DNA from 2 places in the Neobacillus sp. SM06 genome. Region 1 is predicted to be linked to the other one. Evidence: predicted binding sites of a transcription regulator. Region 1 holds the regulator's gene; the other holds the start of a gene.
The links. The regulator LexA, encoded in region 1, represses DNA repair genes until DNA is damaged. The targets are predictions, from matches to a motif close to CGAACATATGTTCG.
Positions count from the first base shown of each region.

Region 1 (10,298 bases):
AAGGCGTTTCTTGATTTGTTTCGGCAGAATCGTTTCTTTGTATTCTTTCGATTGGGCTTCAAAGCGATCCCAAGAAGGCACGCTGACGACGGAAACGTCGATTCCTTCAGATGCTAAAGCTTTTTGTGCGTCAACCGCTAGACCCACTTCTGAACCTGTAGCTAAAAGCAAGGCATCCGGCCTTTCTTTTCCTGCTGGAGAAATCACGTAAGCTCCTTTCGAAACCCCATCATATGCAGTACGATCAGTATCTTTGATCGTTGGCAAGTTTTGGCGAGTGAGGACAAGAGCAGTTGGCTTGTCTGTCGATTCAACTGCAAGCTTCCAAGCGGCTGCTGTTTCATTGCCATCTGCCGGACGAACAACCGATAATCCAGGCATTGCCCTTAATGCAGCTAGTTGTTCAATTGGTTCGTGTGTAGGACCATCTTCACCAACTGCGATGCTGTCATGGGTAAACACATATGTCACGGGCAGACCCATCAACGCAGCAAGCCGGATCGCTGGACGTAAGTAATCAGAGAACACAAAGAATGTTCCGCCAAATATTTTGAGACCGCCATGAAGTGCCATTCCATTCATGGCTGCACCCATAGCAAATTCCCGTACGCCAAACCAAATATTGCGGCCTTCATAGGAACCAGGCATGAAATCATTTGAACCTTTAATCAATGTCTTATTTGAACCGGCAAGGTCGGCAGAACCGCCAATAAAAATTGGCAGGTTTTTCGCAATGCCGTTTAATACTTCTGCTGAAGAAGCACGGCTTGCTAAGCTTTTCCCTTCACTATAAACTGGAATATCTTTATCCCAACCCTCGGGAAGTTCACCTTTAAGGGCGCTTTCCAATTGACCAGCGAGTTCAGGGTATTCGTTTTTGTATTGCGCAAATAAATCTTGCCATTCTTTTTCTTTCTTAGCGCCATTTTCCACGATTAGGTTTTTAAAGTTTTCGTAAACTTCTTCAGGCACATGAAAATCTTCTTCAAATGTCCATTTATATGCCTCTTTTGTAAGCTTCAATTCATCTGCTCCAAGCGGGGCTCCATGAACACCAGACGTACCGGCCCGGTTTGGAGAACCGTAGCCAATTACGGTTTTTACTTCAATCATTGTTGGGCGGTCAAGATCATTTTGAGCTTCTTGCAAAACAGTCGCAATTTCTTCTAAATTGTTTCCATCTTCGACACGAAGGTATTGCCAGCCGTATGCCGTAAAACGGTCTTTTACGCTTTCACTAAAGGATTTGGACAATTCGCCGTCGAGCGAAATATCGTTCGAATCATATAACACGACTAGACGACCAAGTTTTAAGTGACCTGCAAGCGATGCAGCCTCAGCAGAAACACCCTCCATTAAGTCGCCATCACCGCAAATTGCATATGTAAAATGGTTAATCAATTCAATATTTTCTTTATTGTAAACACTGGCAGTGTGGCGTTCCGCCATTGCCATACCAACTGCCATCGCGATTCCCTGGCCAAGTGGTCCTGTCGTTGCTTCTACACCTTCAGTGTGTCCATACTCAGGGTGCCCCGGTGTTTTGCTTCCCCATTGTCTAAATTGCTTTAAATCTTCTATTGTAACATTATAGCCGGATAAATGAAGCAAACTGTATAACAATGCAGAACCATGTCCGGCAGAGAGTACAAACCGATCCCGGTTGAACCATTTTGGATTTTTCGGATTATGGTTCATAAACCGGGTCCATAGTGTGTACGCCATTGGAGCAGCCCCCATCGGCATTCCAGGGTGTCCGGAATTTGCTTTTTCAATCGCATCGATCGAAAGTGTGCGAATTGAAGTAACAGATAATTGATCAATTGTATTAAACATGTACAACATCCTTTCTTGATCACTAGTTAATCACTATAGTTTAATATTATAGTGCACCATCAATTTATACAACAGATTGGGCTAAAGAAAGACATAAAAAGCTATTTATTTTTATTTTGCGCGGAATATGGAAACCTATGTAAAAGGATACATTCTTGTATCCCTCTTTTTTGTTAATGAAGACGTTTGTTCTCTTGCATTCTTTTTAGCTTTTCAGGTGTTACATCATTTCCTTCGGGGTCAATAACTTTAACATTTGAAAGCGTATTTAGCATCGATGACCGGAAAGCCGAAAGATATTCACTTCTTAATTTTGTCTGTTCTTTTGCCTCCATCTTCGACAACCCAGATGTTTTAGCTTTTCTAGCAAGTTCATTGATTCTTGCTAATTTGTCTTTTGAAAGCACTAATATTCTCCTTTCACTCTTAAACCTTGTATTCGTCTGACAACTGATTCTACTAAAAAAATGGATGTCTGACAAGGATGAAGGTTTCTCGTAAAATGAATGGTGATCAAAAAGTTTATCTCGTATTCATAGTCAGTAACAGCGCTTTAGGATATGTGTTTGTTGATAATTGTCTAAAAATTTATAATATTTAGTATTGATTTAATAATTCTCACAGTGTTAACATTCTAATGTAACCGCTATCTTTTAGGTTTCCGACGTTTTACTACATGAAAAACATACCTGCTTTTTATTTACTACTTTTAAGGAGGAATTGTAATGAGTCAACTTACAGTAGTTTTAAAAGAAAAGGTAGAAAGGTTTTTAAGCGGAAAGAAAAAACTGTTTATCAATGGTGAATTTGTCGAAAGTCAAGCCCAAAAAACGTTTGACACGTATAATCCCGCAACCGGTGAAGTGCTTGCCACTGTTTCTGAAGCACTTGCAGAAGATATTGACCTTGCAGTCAAAGCTGCCCGGAAGGCATTTGATGAAAGCCCATGGTCAAAAATGAGCGCTTCTGAGCGAAGCCGTCTTATGTATAAACTCGCTGATCTAATGGAGGAAAACAGGGAAGAACTTGCACAGCTGGAAACGCTGGACAACGGTAAACCCATTCGTGAAACAACAAATGCTGATGTTCCTTTGGCTATTGAACATATGCGCTATTATGCAGGCTGGTCAACTAAGATTGTTGGTCAGACGATCCCTGTTAATGGTCCATACTTTAACTATACACGTCATGAAGCAGTTGGAGTGGTTGGACAAATTATCCCTTGGAATTTCCCGCTTCTTATGGCCATGTGGAAGCTTGGTGCTGCACTGGCAACCGGATGTACGGTTGTACTCAAACCTGCCGAGCAGACTCCTTTATCAGCACTTTACTTAGCGGAGTTAATTCAGGAAGCCGGTTTCCCGGCAGGTGTTGTCAACATTGTTCCAGGATTTGGTGAAACAGCTGGCCAGCCACTTGTTGAACATCCTTTGGTTGATAAAATTGCCTTTACCGGTTCGACCGAAGTAGGAAGACTCATAATGGCAAATGCCTCAAAAACATTGAAACGGGTGACCCTTGAGCTTGGCGGAAAATCGCCAAATATCATTCTTCCGGATGCAGACTTAACAAAAGCCATTCCCGGCGCTCTAAACGGGGTAATGTTTAACCAAGGTCAAGTTTGCTGTGCAGGTTCCCGTGTGTTTATTCAGAAGAAGCAGTTTGATAATGTTGTAGCAGATATGGCTTCCCATTCAAAAAAGATCAAGCAAGGAGCAGGAATCCATACTGATACAGAAATTGGGCCGTTAGTTTCAGCCGAACAGCAAAACAGGGTTCTTGGATATATTGAAAAAGGACTAAGTGAAGGGGCTCAGCTGGTTGCAGGGGGAAATAAGCCTCAAGAGCAAGGCTACTTCGTTTCCCCAACGATTTTTGCAGATGTCCGAGATGAAATGACAATTGCCAAAGAAGAAATCTTCGGCCCGGTAATCGCTGCGATGCCATATGACGATTTGGACGAATTAATTGACCGAGCAAACAATAGCGAATATGGACTAGCTGCGGGTGTTTGGACTCGCGATGTTGCAAAAGCCCATTACATTGCTGGAAAACTTCGTGCTGGTACTGTTTGGGTAAACTGTTACAATGCTTTTGATGCAGCCTCTCCATTTGGAGGATATAAGCAATCTGGTATCGGACGTGAGATGGGATCGTATGCTCTTGCTAACTATACAGAAGTGAAGAGCATCTGGATCTCACTTCAGTAAAAAATCTTGAAGTTTCATCGGTAAAAGGAACTCAATGGAGTTCCTTTTTTAATTTACTTGTTCTACCATTCGTTTTTTGTTTGCTTTTCTGCTGCATCCATATATTCTTTATACCTTCTATGTACGGTTGCCTTACTTACATCAAAACCCAAGCCTCTTAACGTGGCAGCAATTTCATGAAAGGTAAGATTCTTTTTCCGCAAGTTTATTATTTCCTCCACCGGCACTTCCTTTTTTTCTCTCCCGCCAAGGTGAAGATTGGATAAATTCTTGTGCGGTTCGAAACCATCCTTAATCGCCCGGGTGATTCCCCTGCTGATTTTCAAATTTGCAATTTTTCGTTGAAATTCTTCAACCGCACTTAAAATTTCAAGTACCATTAAATCAGCATCTGCCAAGTAAATTTCTCCATGGTCTTGGATGGTAAAAACGGCAATGCCCATTTTACGCAGTTCATGTAGCAAGGCTATCTTTGAGTGGCCCCTCCCTAGCCGGGTATCATCCTGTATTAAAAGAGCCTCTGCCTGCTTATCTTTAAACAGGGCAAGCGCCTCGATTATTCCTTCCCGATCGACATCAAACCCGCTATGCCTCTCCTCAATGATTTTTATTACTTCGAATTGGTGTTTGTTTGCAAAGGTTTCAAGTTCTTCTTTTTGTCTGGTTAACGATGTGTCTTGTGTAGACTTTTCAGTGCTAACCCGGCAGTAAATGATTGCCTTCATGTCCTTCAGAACCTTTCTATCTGCTTATTTTGCTGCGCTGGCAAATTCTTTTGCTCCAACTTCATTATTTTTAACCGGGATGGCAATTTTTTCGCCCGGGTATATCAAATCTCCTTCTATTTGATTGTGCTTTTTCACCCAGCTGATGAACTGATCATGCGAAAATGAGGATGTTTGGGAATATTCTTTTGCGATTTTCCAGAGTGAATCTCCTTCAGCAATGGTAATATTGACATAATTTTCTTTATGAAATGAGTTGGATTGAAAATAAATAATAAGAGCTGAACCAAAGCTCAGGATAACTAAAATAATGGCATATGAATAGCGATTCCACAAGTTCTTCATTTATCAACACTCCATTTTTAGAATATATGTTCGCTTCTATGCTTTTATTATAAATCGAACGTTTGTTTTCTGTCAACCAAAATTCGAACTTATGTTTGTATAAAATTATCTCGCATGCTATAATAAAGTTAACATTAACCAGGCGAGGTGCATCTGATATGACAAAATTATCAAAGCGGCAGCAGGATATCCTTGATTTCATAAAAGGGGAAGTTAAAAAAAAGGGTTATCCGCCATCTGTTCGGGAAATAGGAGAAGCTGTTGGCCTTGCTTCCAGTTCAACAGTTCACGGACATTTGGCAAGATTGGAGAGCAAAGGACTAATTAGAAGAGATCCAACAAAACCAAGAGCAATTGAAATTCTTGAAGTGGATGAAAGTACAACGATTCCAAAAAGCAATGTTGTCAATGTTCCAGTTGTTGGTAAAGTAACAGCTGGTCTGCCGATAACGGCGATTGAAAATGTTGAAGAGTATTTCCCGCTGCCAGAAAGACTCGCACCTCATGAGGATCAAGTCTTTATGCTCGAAATTATGGGAAACAGCATGATTGAAGCCGGAATTCTTGATGGTGACTATGTCATTGTAAGACAGCAAAAAACTGCTAACAATGGAGATATTGTTGTAGCGATGACAGAGGAAGATGAAGCAACATGCAAGAGGTTTTTTAAAGAAAAGGATTATATCCGCCTTCAGCCTGAGAATTCCACAATGGAACCGATAATCCTAAAGAATGTTGCCATTCTTGGAAAAGTCATCGGGGTTTACAGGCAGATTCATTAATACTCTAGCAGAGTATTCATTACTTAAATTTTCAAAAAGCACGCTACTATTCAACGTGCTTTTTTATTTTATTGCCAATTTGCGATTTTTCTAATAGAATCCCAAAATGTACAGTAGTAAGCTTAGAACAAAAAGTCCTGATGCATTGTGCGCCAGGACTTTTTGTTATTAATACATTTGCAAATACTGCTCTCTCTCCCAAGGGTGAACGGCTGTTCTAAACATATCCCATTCAATTTCTTTTGCTTCAAGGAAATGCTCAAGGATGTGTTCGCCAAGACCGGCAGTGATAACTTCGTCTTTTTTCAATTCATCTAACGCAGCTGCCAATGTTGCTGGAAGATCGATGATGCCTTCTGCGATTCTTTCTTGTTTGTTCATTACATAGATGTTGCGGTCAACAGCATTTGGAGGTGTTAATTTGTTCTTAATACCATCCAATCCTGCTTTAAGCAAAACAGCCATTGCAAGGTATGGGTTTGCAGATGGGTCAACACTGCGTACCTCAACACGTGTGCTCATACCGCGTGAAGCTGGAATTCGAATTAACGGAGAACGATTACGTGCAGACCATGCAACATAACAAGGTGCCTCATATCCAGGAACAAGTCGCTTGTATGAATTTACAGTTGGGTTGGTAACAGCTGTGAAACTTGGCGCATGTTTTAGAATTCCTGCGATGAATTGACGAGCTGTGTCACTTAACTCAAGATCACCTGTTGGCTCATAGAATGCATTTTGTCCGTCTTTGAATAAAGAAAGGTTGCAGTGCATACCAGATCCGTTTACGCCGAATAATGGTTTTGGCATGAAAGTAGCATGCAAGCCATGTTTTCTGGCAATGGTTTTAACTACAAGTTTGAATGTTTGGATATGGTCACAAGCTGTAATTGCATCTGCGTATTTGAAGTCAATTTCATGCTGTCCAGGTGCCACTTCATGGTGAGAAGCTTCGATTTCAAAGCCCATTTCTTCAAGCTCTAGCACGATATCACGGCGGCAGTTTTCGCCAAGGTCAGTAGGAGCCAAGTCGAAGTATCCTCCATTGTCGTTCAATTCTAAAGTAGGTTCACCAACTTGATCCAATTTAAACAAGAAGAATTCCGGCTCTGGTCCAAGGTTGAAATTCGTGAAGCCCATTTCTTCCATCTCTTTCAAAACGCGTTTTAAATTGTTACGCGGATCGCCTTCGAACGGTTTCCCTTCCGGAGTATAAATGTCACAGATAAACCTTGCTACTTTTCCCTTCTCAGCAGTCCACGGGAAAATGACAAAAGTATTTAAGTCCGGATATAAAAGCATATCTGATTCTTCAATTCGCACGAAACCTTCAATTGAAGATCCATCAAACATCATTTTGTTATCGAGAGCTTTTTCTAATTGGCTGATTGGAATTTCAACGTTTTTAATTGTTCCAAGGATATCAGTAAATTGTAAACGAATAAATTTAACATTTTCTTCTTTCGTGATTCGAATGATATCTTCTCTCGTATACTTTGCCATTTCCTTACCTCCAAAAATAGTTTAATTTAATTTAGGTAAAAACGAGACATGTCGCCTTGACGCAATGATGAGCGGTTGAATCGGCCTGCTTGGTACAATTCATTGCGAAGCAGATTTCGCAATTCATCATCTGTCAGGTCACGTTTCGCTTTTTCGGGTTGCTGCTGGAGGTCTTGAGTTGCAAGCGGCTGCTCATTTACCAATAATACCTTCTTAATCCCTGCCATATTTAGTCCTTGATCGATTAAGTCTTTAATTTCTAATAGCCGATCGATATCATTTAAACTAAACATACGGCGGTTGCCGTCTGTTCTGGCAGGAGAAATTAATTGATGTTCCTCGTAATAGCGGATCTGCCGAGCGGATAATTCCGTCAGTTGCATCACGATTCCGATGGGAAACAACGGCATTGAACGGCGTATTTCACTTCCACCCAAGGTTTCTCCTCCTTTTGCTTGGCTTATCAGAATTTATATCCATAAATAGTGATAAGCATAAATTCACTACGCCTCTATCTTCGTCCCAGGGGACTCGCCAATCGGCAAGTTTTGATTTAATTCATATTGTCATTATATTTGATGTAAAATTTCTTGTCAATCAAATGTTAGTTTTTCTCACATCATTTTTCATTTAGGTGAATAAACCCTTTTGCAGCCAAATGATCGAGTGCCAGGCATACTGCCATCTTAACATGGGAATATGTCAGTCCGCCTTGGACATAAGCTGTATACGGTGGCCGAATCGGTCCGTCAGCGGTAAGTTCAATGCTTGCCCCCTGAATAAATGTCCCTGCTGCCATGATCACATCGTCTTCATACCCCGGCATATAGCTTGGATAGGGTGTTACATGGGAATTAATTGGCGATGCAAACTGAATTGACTGGCAAAAGGCAATCATTTTATCACGGTCATTAAATTCAACAGACTGAATTAAATCCGTTCTTTTTGCATCCCATTTCGGTGTTGATTTCATCCCAAATGTTTCAAGCATTGCTGCTGTAAAAACAGCTCCTTTCAGCGCTTCGGCAACAACATGCGGTGCTAAGAAAAAACCTTGGTACATTTCTTGCAGACTGTAAAGCGACGCACCTGCCTCTGCTCCGATCCCTGGTGAAGTCATCCGATATGAACAGGCCTCAACCAATTTTTTATTTCCAACAATGTATCCGCCTGTTTTTGCAAGACCACCGCCCGGATTTTTAATGAGCGACCCCGCCATTAAATCTGCTCCAACATGGCAAGGTTCCTGTTCTTCAACGAATTCTCCATAGCAGTTATCCACAAATACAACCACGTCTTTTTTGATTTCTTTTACAAACTCAATCATCTCCTTGATCTGACGAATGGTAAAAGATGGCCTTGTCGCATAGCCTTTTGACCGTTGAATCCCTATCATTTTGGTTTTTGGGCTAATTTTAGCCTCAACCTTTTTCCAGTCAATTTCACCTTTTGAAGTTAATGGAACGCTGTCATAGCCAATTCCAAATTCTTTTAGTGAACCGACACCATTTCCGCGGATACCGACAATTTCCTCAAGGGTATCATATGGCTTCCCTGTTATGTATAATAGTTCATCGCCTGGACGCAAAATTCCAAACAAGGCAATTGAGATCGCATGGGTTCCTGAGATGATTTGTGGACGAACAATGCCTGCTTCAGCTCCAAAAACATCTGCATAAATCTTTTCTAACGTATCGCGCCCGCTGTCATCATAACCGTAACCTGTTGACGGGATAAAATGAGAATCACTTACTTTATGTTTTTGAAAACTTTGCAAAACTCTAAACTGGTTGCTTTCACTCCTTTCATCCATTTTACGGTGAATGTTCCCAATTCGTTGCTCCACTTCGGTTACCCGTTTGCGCAGCTCTTCCCCAAACTGTAAATGTTGATACATTTTCCTGCTCCATTCTAAACTTTGTATTTCTCTAGCTGTCCTGCTATAGGATGCTCTTTTGGCGCAAAACCGCGGCAAAAATACAATTCATTTTCTTCATTAAATTTTAGCTCTCGTAAAATGGTCTCATTTTTTAATAAGGAGAGCAATTTGCCTTCGCTGGAAGGAATTTGAACATGGTAGGCGTCCATCATCCCAATAATCACTTCTTCCAACTTCTTCTTTAACTGGGATCGGTCGTCTTCGTCAAAAGCACTTATAAAAGCAGTTGGTGTTGTTGCTGTCGGAACAAAATTCGGATGACGGATATCTTTCTTATTGTATACGGTCAATTGTGGAATTTCTTTTACATCCAGCTCTTCCAGCAGCTGATTCACCGTTTTTTCATGATGGAAATAATCCGGATTGGACATATCCACCACATGCAAAAGCAAGTCCGCCTCTTTCACTTCTTCCAATGTTGAGCGAAATGCGGCGATCAGCGAGGTTGGCAGATCTTGTATAAAGCCGACCGTATCCGTGATTAACAAAACAAAACCGCTTGGCAAAATCAGTTTTCTTGTCATTGGGTCAAGGGTCGCAAAAAGCTGGTTCTCTTCATACGATTCCGCTTCTGACAGGCGATTAAAGAGCGTTGATTTTCCGGCATTTGTATAGCCAACAATTGCAACTTGAAAAGCCCGGTTTTTCTTTCTCCTTTCCCGATAACGTTCCCGATGTTGAACAATGGTTTCGAGTTGGGATTTGATGTCATCAATCCGCCGGCGAATATGACGGCGATCTGATTCCAGTTTGGTTTCCCCGGGACCCCTCGTCCCGATTCCCCCACCAAGCCGGGATAGTTCAACTCCTTGCCCGCCTAAGCGGGGCAGCATGTACTCAAGCTGTGCAAGTTCGACTTGAAGTTTTCCTTCTTTCGACCGGGCTCTTTGGGCAAAAATATCAAGGATCAACTGCGTTCGGTCAATAATGCGCGCTTCCAATTCTGCAGAAAGATTTC
Region 1 is NZ_JBNWEO010000014.1:154,052-164,349, forward strand. It holds gene tkt (transketolase) at 1-1,836, opposite strand, end outside; gene ACQYAD_RS09320 (DUF896 domain-containing protein) at 2,010-2,243, opposite strand; gene ACQYAD_RS09325 (aldehyde dehydrogenase family protein) at 2,562-4,046, shown strand; gene ACQYAD_RS09330 (YneB family resolvase-like protein) at 4,109-4,771, opposite strand; gene yneA (cell division suppressor protein YneA) at 4,796-5,116, opposite strand; gene lexA (transcriptional repressor LexA) at 5,275-5,898, shown strand; gene glnA (type I glutamate--ammonia ligase) at 6,067-7,401, opposite strand; gene ACQYAD_RS09350 (MerR family transcriptional regulator) at 7,428-7,838, opposite strand; gene ACQYAD_RS09355 (aminotransferase class I/II-fold pyridoxal phosphate-dependent enzyme) at 8,021-9,298, opposite strand; gene hflX (GTPase HflX) at 9,313-10,298, opposite strand, start outside.

Region 2 (7,370 bases), on a different contig from region 1:
TGATTGAATAGCCCACAAAGTTGAGTATTCATCTTGGTCTTCATTCTATTTTGTACAACAAGCTCAATCTGTTGATTCCCATTTTTTATATTGAAGTTTACATAATATTATTTATTATGAATATATTTCTCGATACCACAATAAAACGCACTGAGATTGTTCGACTGTTCTCAATGCGTTTTTAATTTTTACGATTACCCCCTGTTTGCTTGGTGGCATCCCTTGTTTATGAAACAGTTTGCTGTGTTGTCATATAAAGATAATCACGTGGTCTTCCGTAATATAAAATTTGATTATATTGTGAGAATTCTGATTCAAACTGAATATATATAGGTGCATCCAACAGCCACGGAAAACTGGTAAAAAGACTTTGATCCCCATAAATCATGGCTTTCAAGGCTAAATCGAGCTCTTTTTTAAAAATCAAATAGCGAACCTTTGCGTACTTTTCATCAAATTCTCCACCGCTGACATGTACCTGCCCCCATAAAACAAATTCCCCCATCTGCCTCTTCCATTCTGCAAAGACCTCATCACGATCCTTTTGATTAATGTTTTTATAATCAAAATTCTTGCCAATTGCTAAAAACAATCCCCCTGAAACATCTGAATGGATGAAAGTGTATTTTCTGCCCTCTACCGGGCGAAAGGCAGTAGCAGGTGCCTGCAGCTCAACCGTTAATTTTGAAGGAATAAAAATACTCATCGCAAATCTTCCCTCCCATCAAGCAATCATCTTGCTACTAGTAGTATATGATTAGCCAAAAAAGGGGTGACAGCAGCCTATTTTTTCAAAAAAGATGGTTTTCTTTAACTGTCACCTGCCATTCCCGTTAGAATATTGTAAAAAGAAAACGGATGCAATCCGACTGCATCCGTTTTCCAAATTTTATTGATTTACCGTATCATCCGCTTCAACTACAGCCTGCCATAAGGCAACGACTTTTCCGCTTTCCGTTTCATCAAGGATAAACGAACCATTTGAATAACGGTCACTAAATTTCAAATCATTTACTAGAACTGTTTCGATCTTCCCTTTTTCTGTTTGCACCGAAATTTCCGCTGACTCAGTTGAAACCGCAAAGCCCATCACACGATGCGGATTTGCCTTCAACTCCCGTAAAATGACTACCCCTCGCTTTGCCCGAGAAGCTTTATCGAATTCTGTTAATTTCATCTTTTTAACAGCGCCGCGCTGAGTAGCAATAACGATCGACTGCTTGTTATGAGCTTCAATGAGTTTTCCGCCAATAACGTAATCGTCATCTTTAAGATTGATGCCTTTTACACCTGCTGCCCTTGCTCCTACAAGACTGATTTCGTCTTCATCAAACCATAATGCATAACCATAATGGGTAACCATAAATAAGTCGTTTGTTCCATTTGTGAGATGAACATCTATCACTTGATCATCATCTTTGAGATTGATCCCAACAAGCGGTTTGGAATATCTTTGTGCTTTGTATTGTTTTAATTCCGTTTTCTTGACCATGCCGTTTCGCGTTACAAAAAGTAAATAAGCCTTTTGTTCAAAGTCTTTAACGGAGATTGCCTGAATAATCTCTTCATCGCGCTCAATCGGAATAAGGTTGGCAATATGCTGGCCAAGATCTTTCCAACGAATATCCGGGAGTTCGTGAACCGGACAGAATAAATAATTGCCTTTGTTTGTAAACAACAGCAGCACATCTTTTGTGTTCAATTCGAACTGTGCCAGTAGGCGATCAGTGTCTTTCATGGCGAAATCCTGCCCATTGGATGCCGCAAAGGAACGCAGACTAGTCCGCTTGACATAGCCTTCCTTCGTGACGGTCACAATCACATCTTCGCTTGGAACCATCACTTCAAGGTTGATTTTTAATTCTTCAATCTCCGCTTCAATTTTCGAGCGGCGGGCATCCTCAAAGCGCTTTTTCACATCTTTTAACTCTTTCTTAATAACAGAGAATAACTTTCTTTCACTTTCCAAAATGGCAGTCAATTCATCGATTTTTTTCGCCAGCTCCTCGGCTTCCATTCGCAATGCGGTTATATCCGTATTGGTTAACCGATAAAGCTGCAAGGAAACAATGGCCTCTGCCTGGGGTTCGGTAAAACGGTACTGGGCAATTAAATTGTCCTTTGCATCGCGTTTGTCTTTAGAAGCGCGAATCGTTGCGATTACTTCATCGAGAATCGACAAAGCTTTCATTAAGCCTTCTACGATATGCTGCCGTTCTTTTGCTTTAGTCAGTTCAAATTCCGATCTTCGGGTGACAACTTCCTTTTGATGTTCAATGTACGCATCAAGCAGTTCTCTGAGCCCCATTAATTTCGGACGTCTATTATGGATCGCCACCATATTAAAATTATAAGGAACTTGCAGATCGGTATTTTTGTATAAATAAGCAAGAACACCTTCAGCATCTGCTTCTTTTTTTAATTCAATGACGATGCGAAGACCTGTTCGATCTGTTTCATCGCGAATCTCGGAAATGCCTTCCACCTTTCGATCAAGGCGCAATTCGTCCATTTTTTTGACAAGATTTGCTTTATTCACTTCAAACGGTATTTCCGTAATAACAATTTGCTGTCTACCCCCGCGGAGATCTTCAATTTCCGCTTTGCCGCGAATAATAATCTTCCCTTTACCGGTTTCGTAAGCTTTTTTAATCCCGTCAATGCCTTGAATAATGCCGCCCGTTGGGAAATCTGGCCCTTTTATAACAGCCATCAACTCATCGACGCTGGCATTCGGATGATCCATCTTCATTATCACACCATCGATGACTTCACCAAGATGGTGCGGCGGAATTTCGGTTGCATAGCCGGCAGAAATTCCGGTGGAGCCATTTACAAGCAAATTTGGAAACATTGCCGGCAAAACCGTCGGCTCTTTTGATGTATCATCAAAATTCGGTATAAATTCAACAGTCTGTTTTTCAATGTCGCGCAGCAATTCCGCTGCAATTGCTGACAGCCTCGCTTCAGTATACCGCATCGCTGCCGGCGGATCACCGTCAACACTGCCGTTATTGCCGTGCATTTCGACCAAAACATTGCGAACCTTCCACTCTTGGCTCATTCTGACCATCGCTTCATAAACAGAGGAGTCACCGTGCGGGTGGTAATTACCGATGACATTACCGACTGTTTTCGCCGATTTACGGAAGCCTTTATCATGGGTGTTCCCTTCTACATGCATGGCAAAAAGGATTCTTCTTTGTACAGGCTTTAAGCCATCGCGCGCATCTGGTAACGCACGTTCTTGAATAATATACTTGCTATATCTGCCAAAACGGTCACCAAGGACATCTTCAAGAGGCAGATCACGAAACTTTTCTACTGTGCTCATTTCTCAATTGCCTCCTCGGGAACCGTCAGATTTTCGTTTTCGAGAATGGTATCCTCTTCTTCCAAACCAAAAGCAACATGGGATTCAATCCATTTTCTTCGCGGCTCGACTTTATCGCCCATAAGTGTCGTTACGCGTCTTTCAGCTCTCGCAATATCGTCTATTTTAACACGAATCAACGTTCGTGTTTCCGGATCCATCGTAGTTTCCCACAACTGATCGGCATTCATTTCGCCAAGACCTTTATACCGCTGGATGATGTAGCCTCTTCCGACTTTTTTGATCGCACCTTTCAGTTCGTCATCGCTCCAAGCATATTCAATGATTTCTTTTTTCCCTGTCCCTTTGCTGACTTTATAAAGTGGCGGAAGAGCAATAAAGACTTTACCCGCTTCAACAAGGGGCTTCATATAGCGATAAAAGAAAGTGAGCAGAAGGACTTGGATATGGGCGCCGTCGGTGTCGGCATCGGTCATAATAATCACTTTATCATAGTTGACATCTTGTATATTGAAATCAGCTCCTACCCCTGCCCCAATCGCGTGGATAATTGTGTTGATTTCTTCGTTTTTAAAAATATCTTCAAGTTTTGCTTTTTCTGTATTAATAACTTTTCCTCTTAACGGAAGAACTGCTTGAAAGCGGCGGTCACGCCCTTGCTTAGCCGAACCTCCTGCAGAGTCGCCCTCAACCAAATAGAGCTCATTTTTTTGAGGATTTCGCGATTGAGCGGGCGTGAGTTTACCAGATAAAACCGTTTCGGCACGTTTTCGCTTTTTGCCGCTGCGGGCATCTTCCCGTGCTTTTCGCGCCGCTTCGCGAGCTTGGTAAGCTTTGATTGCTTTTTTGATGAGCAAAGAACTAATATCGGGGTTTTCCTCTAAAAAGTAGGACAAATGTTCTGAGACGACTGAATCGACAGCAGATCTTGCTTCACTGGTGCCCAGCTTCCCTTTAGTCTGACCCTCAAACTGCAACAGTTCCTCCGGAATACGTACGGAAATGATCGCTGCCAAACCCTCACGGATATCTGTACCTTCCAGGTTTTTGTCTTTTTCCTTCAGCAATGAGACTTTCCTGGCATAATCGTTGAATACGCGAGTCATGGCGGTCCTCGCTCCGACTTCATGGGTTCCGCCGTCTTTCGTCCGAACATTGTTTACAAAGGAAAGGATATTTTCCGAATAGCCATCATTAAATTGAAATGCAAATTCGACTTCAATTCCATTTTGCGTTCCTTCAAAACTGACAACAGGGTGCAATACATCTTTTTCCTCATTCAAGTATTCAACAAATGCTTCGACACCATTTTCATAATAAAACATTTCGTGAACATCATTGCGATCATCAATGATTTCAATCTTCAATCCTTTTAAAAGGAAAGCAGATTCTCTTAACCTTTCGCACAATGTTTCAAAGTTGAAAGTGGTTGTGGAGAATATAGTGGGATCAGGTTTAAAATGAATCGTTGTCCCGCTTTGATTGGTTTTACCGATTTTCTCCAAAGTTGTTGCCGGCTTTCCGCCATTTTCGAAGCGCTGCTCATATACAAAGCCATCACGTTTGATTGTTACAACTAGCCATTCGGACAAGGCATTAACGACAGAAGCACCAACACCATGCAGACCGCCGCTTGTTTTGTAGCCGCCCTGGCCAAATTTCCCACCTGCGTGCAAAACGGTGAGGATTACTTCCGGTGTTGGTTTACCGAGCTTGTGCATTCCGGTCGGCATCCCCCGTCCTTTATCCATGACACTGATGGAATTATCTTTATGAATTTTAACGATAATTTGGTCGCCAAAGCCTGCAAGCGCTTCATCGACAGAATTATCGACAATTTCGTAAACAAGATGATGCAGGCCGCGTGAATCGGTAGAACCAATGTACATTCCCGGCCGTTTCCGAACCGCTTCGAGCCCTTCCAGCACCTGGATCGCATCATCGTTATAATCAAATACTTGCTGATTTCTTGCCACTAAAATACCCCTTTCATACCTTTCAAAAAGAAAAACATTCAATTTGCTATCTTCTAGTCAGTTATTGATTCGATTTTAACACGGAAGAATCCTTTTTTTGATAAAAATTAGAACGAATGTTCCACTGTTTTATTTTACCACAATCCATTGCGGCGTCTATGCTTTATTTTAGCGTTTAATTTTGATTTGGCAAATGCATTTTAGAGAAACAACAAGTTTTAGACATAAAAGGATTTGCAGAAAAAAGAAAAACGAGGTCGGATTTGACCTCATTTTCATCACAAACAGAACGTTTATGTAACTGCCATTTAGAAGTATATTCGCTCTAAGGAAAACTGAATCGGTTAGTTCATTAAAGCATGTTCGACTTTTATGCAGCGATTCATGATGACTGTATATCCTTTTTCTTTTAACAAGGCATATGCTCCCTCGTTCGCCAGGCCAAGCTGCGCCCAAAAAACATCTGCGTCAATCTCTAAGAATTCCTTTGCAATCTCCGGTAGGTGTTCGGAACGGCGAAATACATCCACTATATCAACGTGACCCTCGATTGCTTTTAAAGAAGGAACTGCTTTTACACCCAGCACCTCTTGAATTGCAGGGTTTACGGGGATGATTTCATACCCTGCTCTTTGCAATGCTTCTGCAACTTCATATGAATCCCTTTCTGGTTTATCGCTTAAACCAACAACCGCAATTCGCTTTGCTTTTTTTAAAATCGCACCGATTTCCTCTTTGGAAGGGTTTTCAATTTTCATGTTAAACGCTCCTTTATTTCCATTTTTTAACCTATCTCTATTTATCATTGTACTAGAAAACATAATATTTTGTCTATTTAAGTTTTGAATAGATAATAGTGGTTGGTTGTAAATGAGTGGTGGCGTTTTTGCAAATCCATGTTAAAATAAATTAACTGAATCAATGAATTGAGGGTGAAATGGTTAATGGTCGCACTAATTGCAGTAGTGATCCTTGCTTATTTGCTTGGGTCGATTCCGTCCGGCCTCATTGTCGGCAAACTTTTTTATAAAACGGATATTCGCCAACATGGCAGCGGGAATTTGGGCGGAACCAATACGTTTCGAACTCTTGGGGTAAAAGCAGGAATGACGGTAACGCTTGCAGATATTTTAAAAGGGACGCTTGCAGCATCGCTCCCTGTTTTGTTGCACGCGAATATTAGTCCGCTGCTTGCGGGGGTTTTTGCCGTGATCGGCCATATGTATCCTCTTTTTGCCGGATTCCGTGGTGGCAAAGCGGTTGCTACTTCAGGAGGGGTACTGCTTTTTTATACCCCGATATTGTTTTTATTTGTATTGCTTACTTTTTTTGTCAGCTTGTATTTAACAAAATATGTTTCATTATCGTCTATGCTTGCAGGAATCGCAGCAATTGTTTATTCATTTGCCTCAGGCGTGATCCGCGGATGGGATATCCCCCTAATTATTGTCGTTCTTTTGCTAACCTCGTTCGTTTTTTATCGGCATCGTGCCAATATTAAGCGGATAATCAACAAAACTGAACCAAAAATTAAATGGCTTTAGAAGAACGCATTTCCGTTCTTCTAAAGCTTTTTTCATAGAGCAACAGGACTAAATTAAAATTGGGATAAAGCAACTTGAAATTTTTGGGATGGAGGAGAAGGCCTTAGATGATTTTTCTTAGTTTCTCGACTTCTTATTTATCTTTTTTGTAAATGGAACCTAAAAAAGGGCATACTTATCCCGTCATCAGTTTTCGCACTTACAATAACTGGTAGTTACGTTATTAAAAATTTCTATGCGGATAGTTTTGTCCACCCTCGATAGAGCTGTCCAGTTTCTTGAACGGACATATAAGCCAAGACGTGTGAGGTTATGATGCATCGATCTACATGGGCCTCTACTGCTACACGTCCCCGTTTGTGGACTCTACGTAAGCTAAGTCCTTCTTTGGCTTGTGCGTTAACTCGCTCGATGGCCGTTCTTTCCGAAAATTTTGTTTTAAATGATTGAAGATGTTGCGGAAATTCCGGATCTATTTGCGGCGTTTGCGATTGTTGAATCCGAATTGTTCTGCCT
Region 2 is NZ_JBNWEO010000015.1:501,613-508,982, reverse strand. It holds gene ACQYAD_RS12060 (staygreen family protein) at 227-706, opposite strand; gene parC (DNA topoisomerase IV subunit A) at 890-3,334, opposite strand; gene parE (DNA topoisomerase IV subunit B) at 3,331-5,310, opposite strand; gene ACQYAD_RS12045 (CoA-binding protein) at 5,655-6,068, opposite strand; gene plsY (glycerol-3-phosphate 1-O-acyltransferase PlsY) at 6,255-6,854, shown strand; gene ACQYAD_RS12035 (transposase) at 7,088-7,370, opposite strand, start outside.
Region 2: parE (DNA topoisomerase IV subunit B) is a predicted target of LexA. The motif match lies at 5,420-5,433, and genes of this name have one in related genera.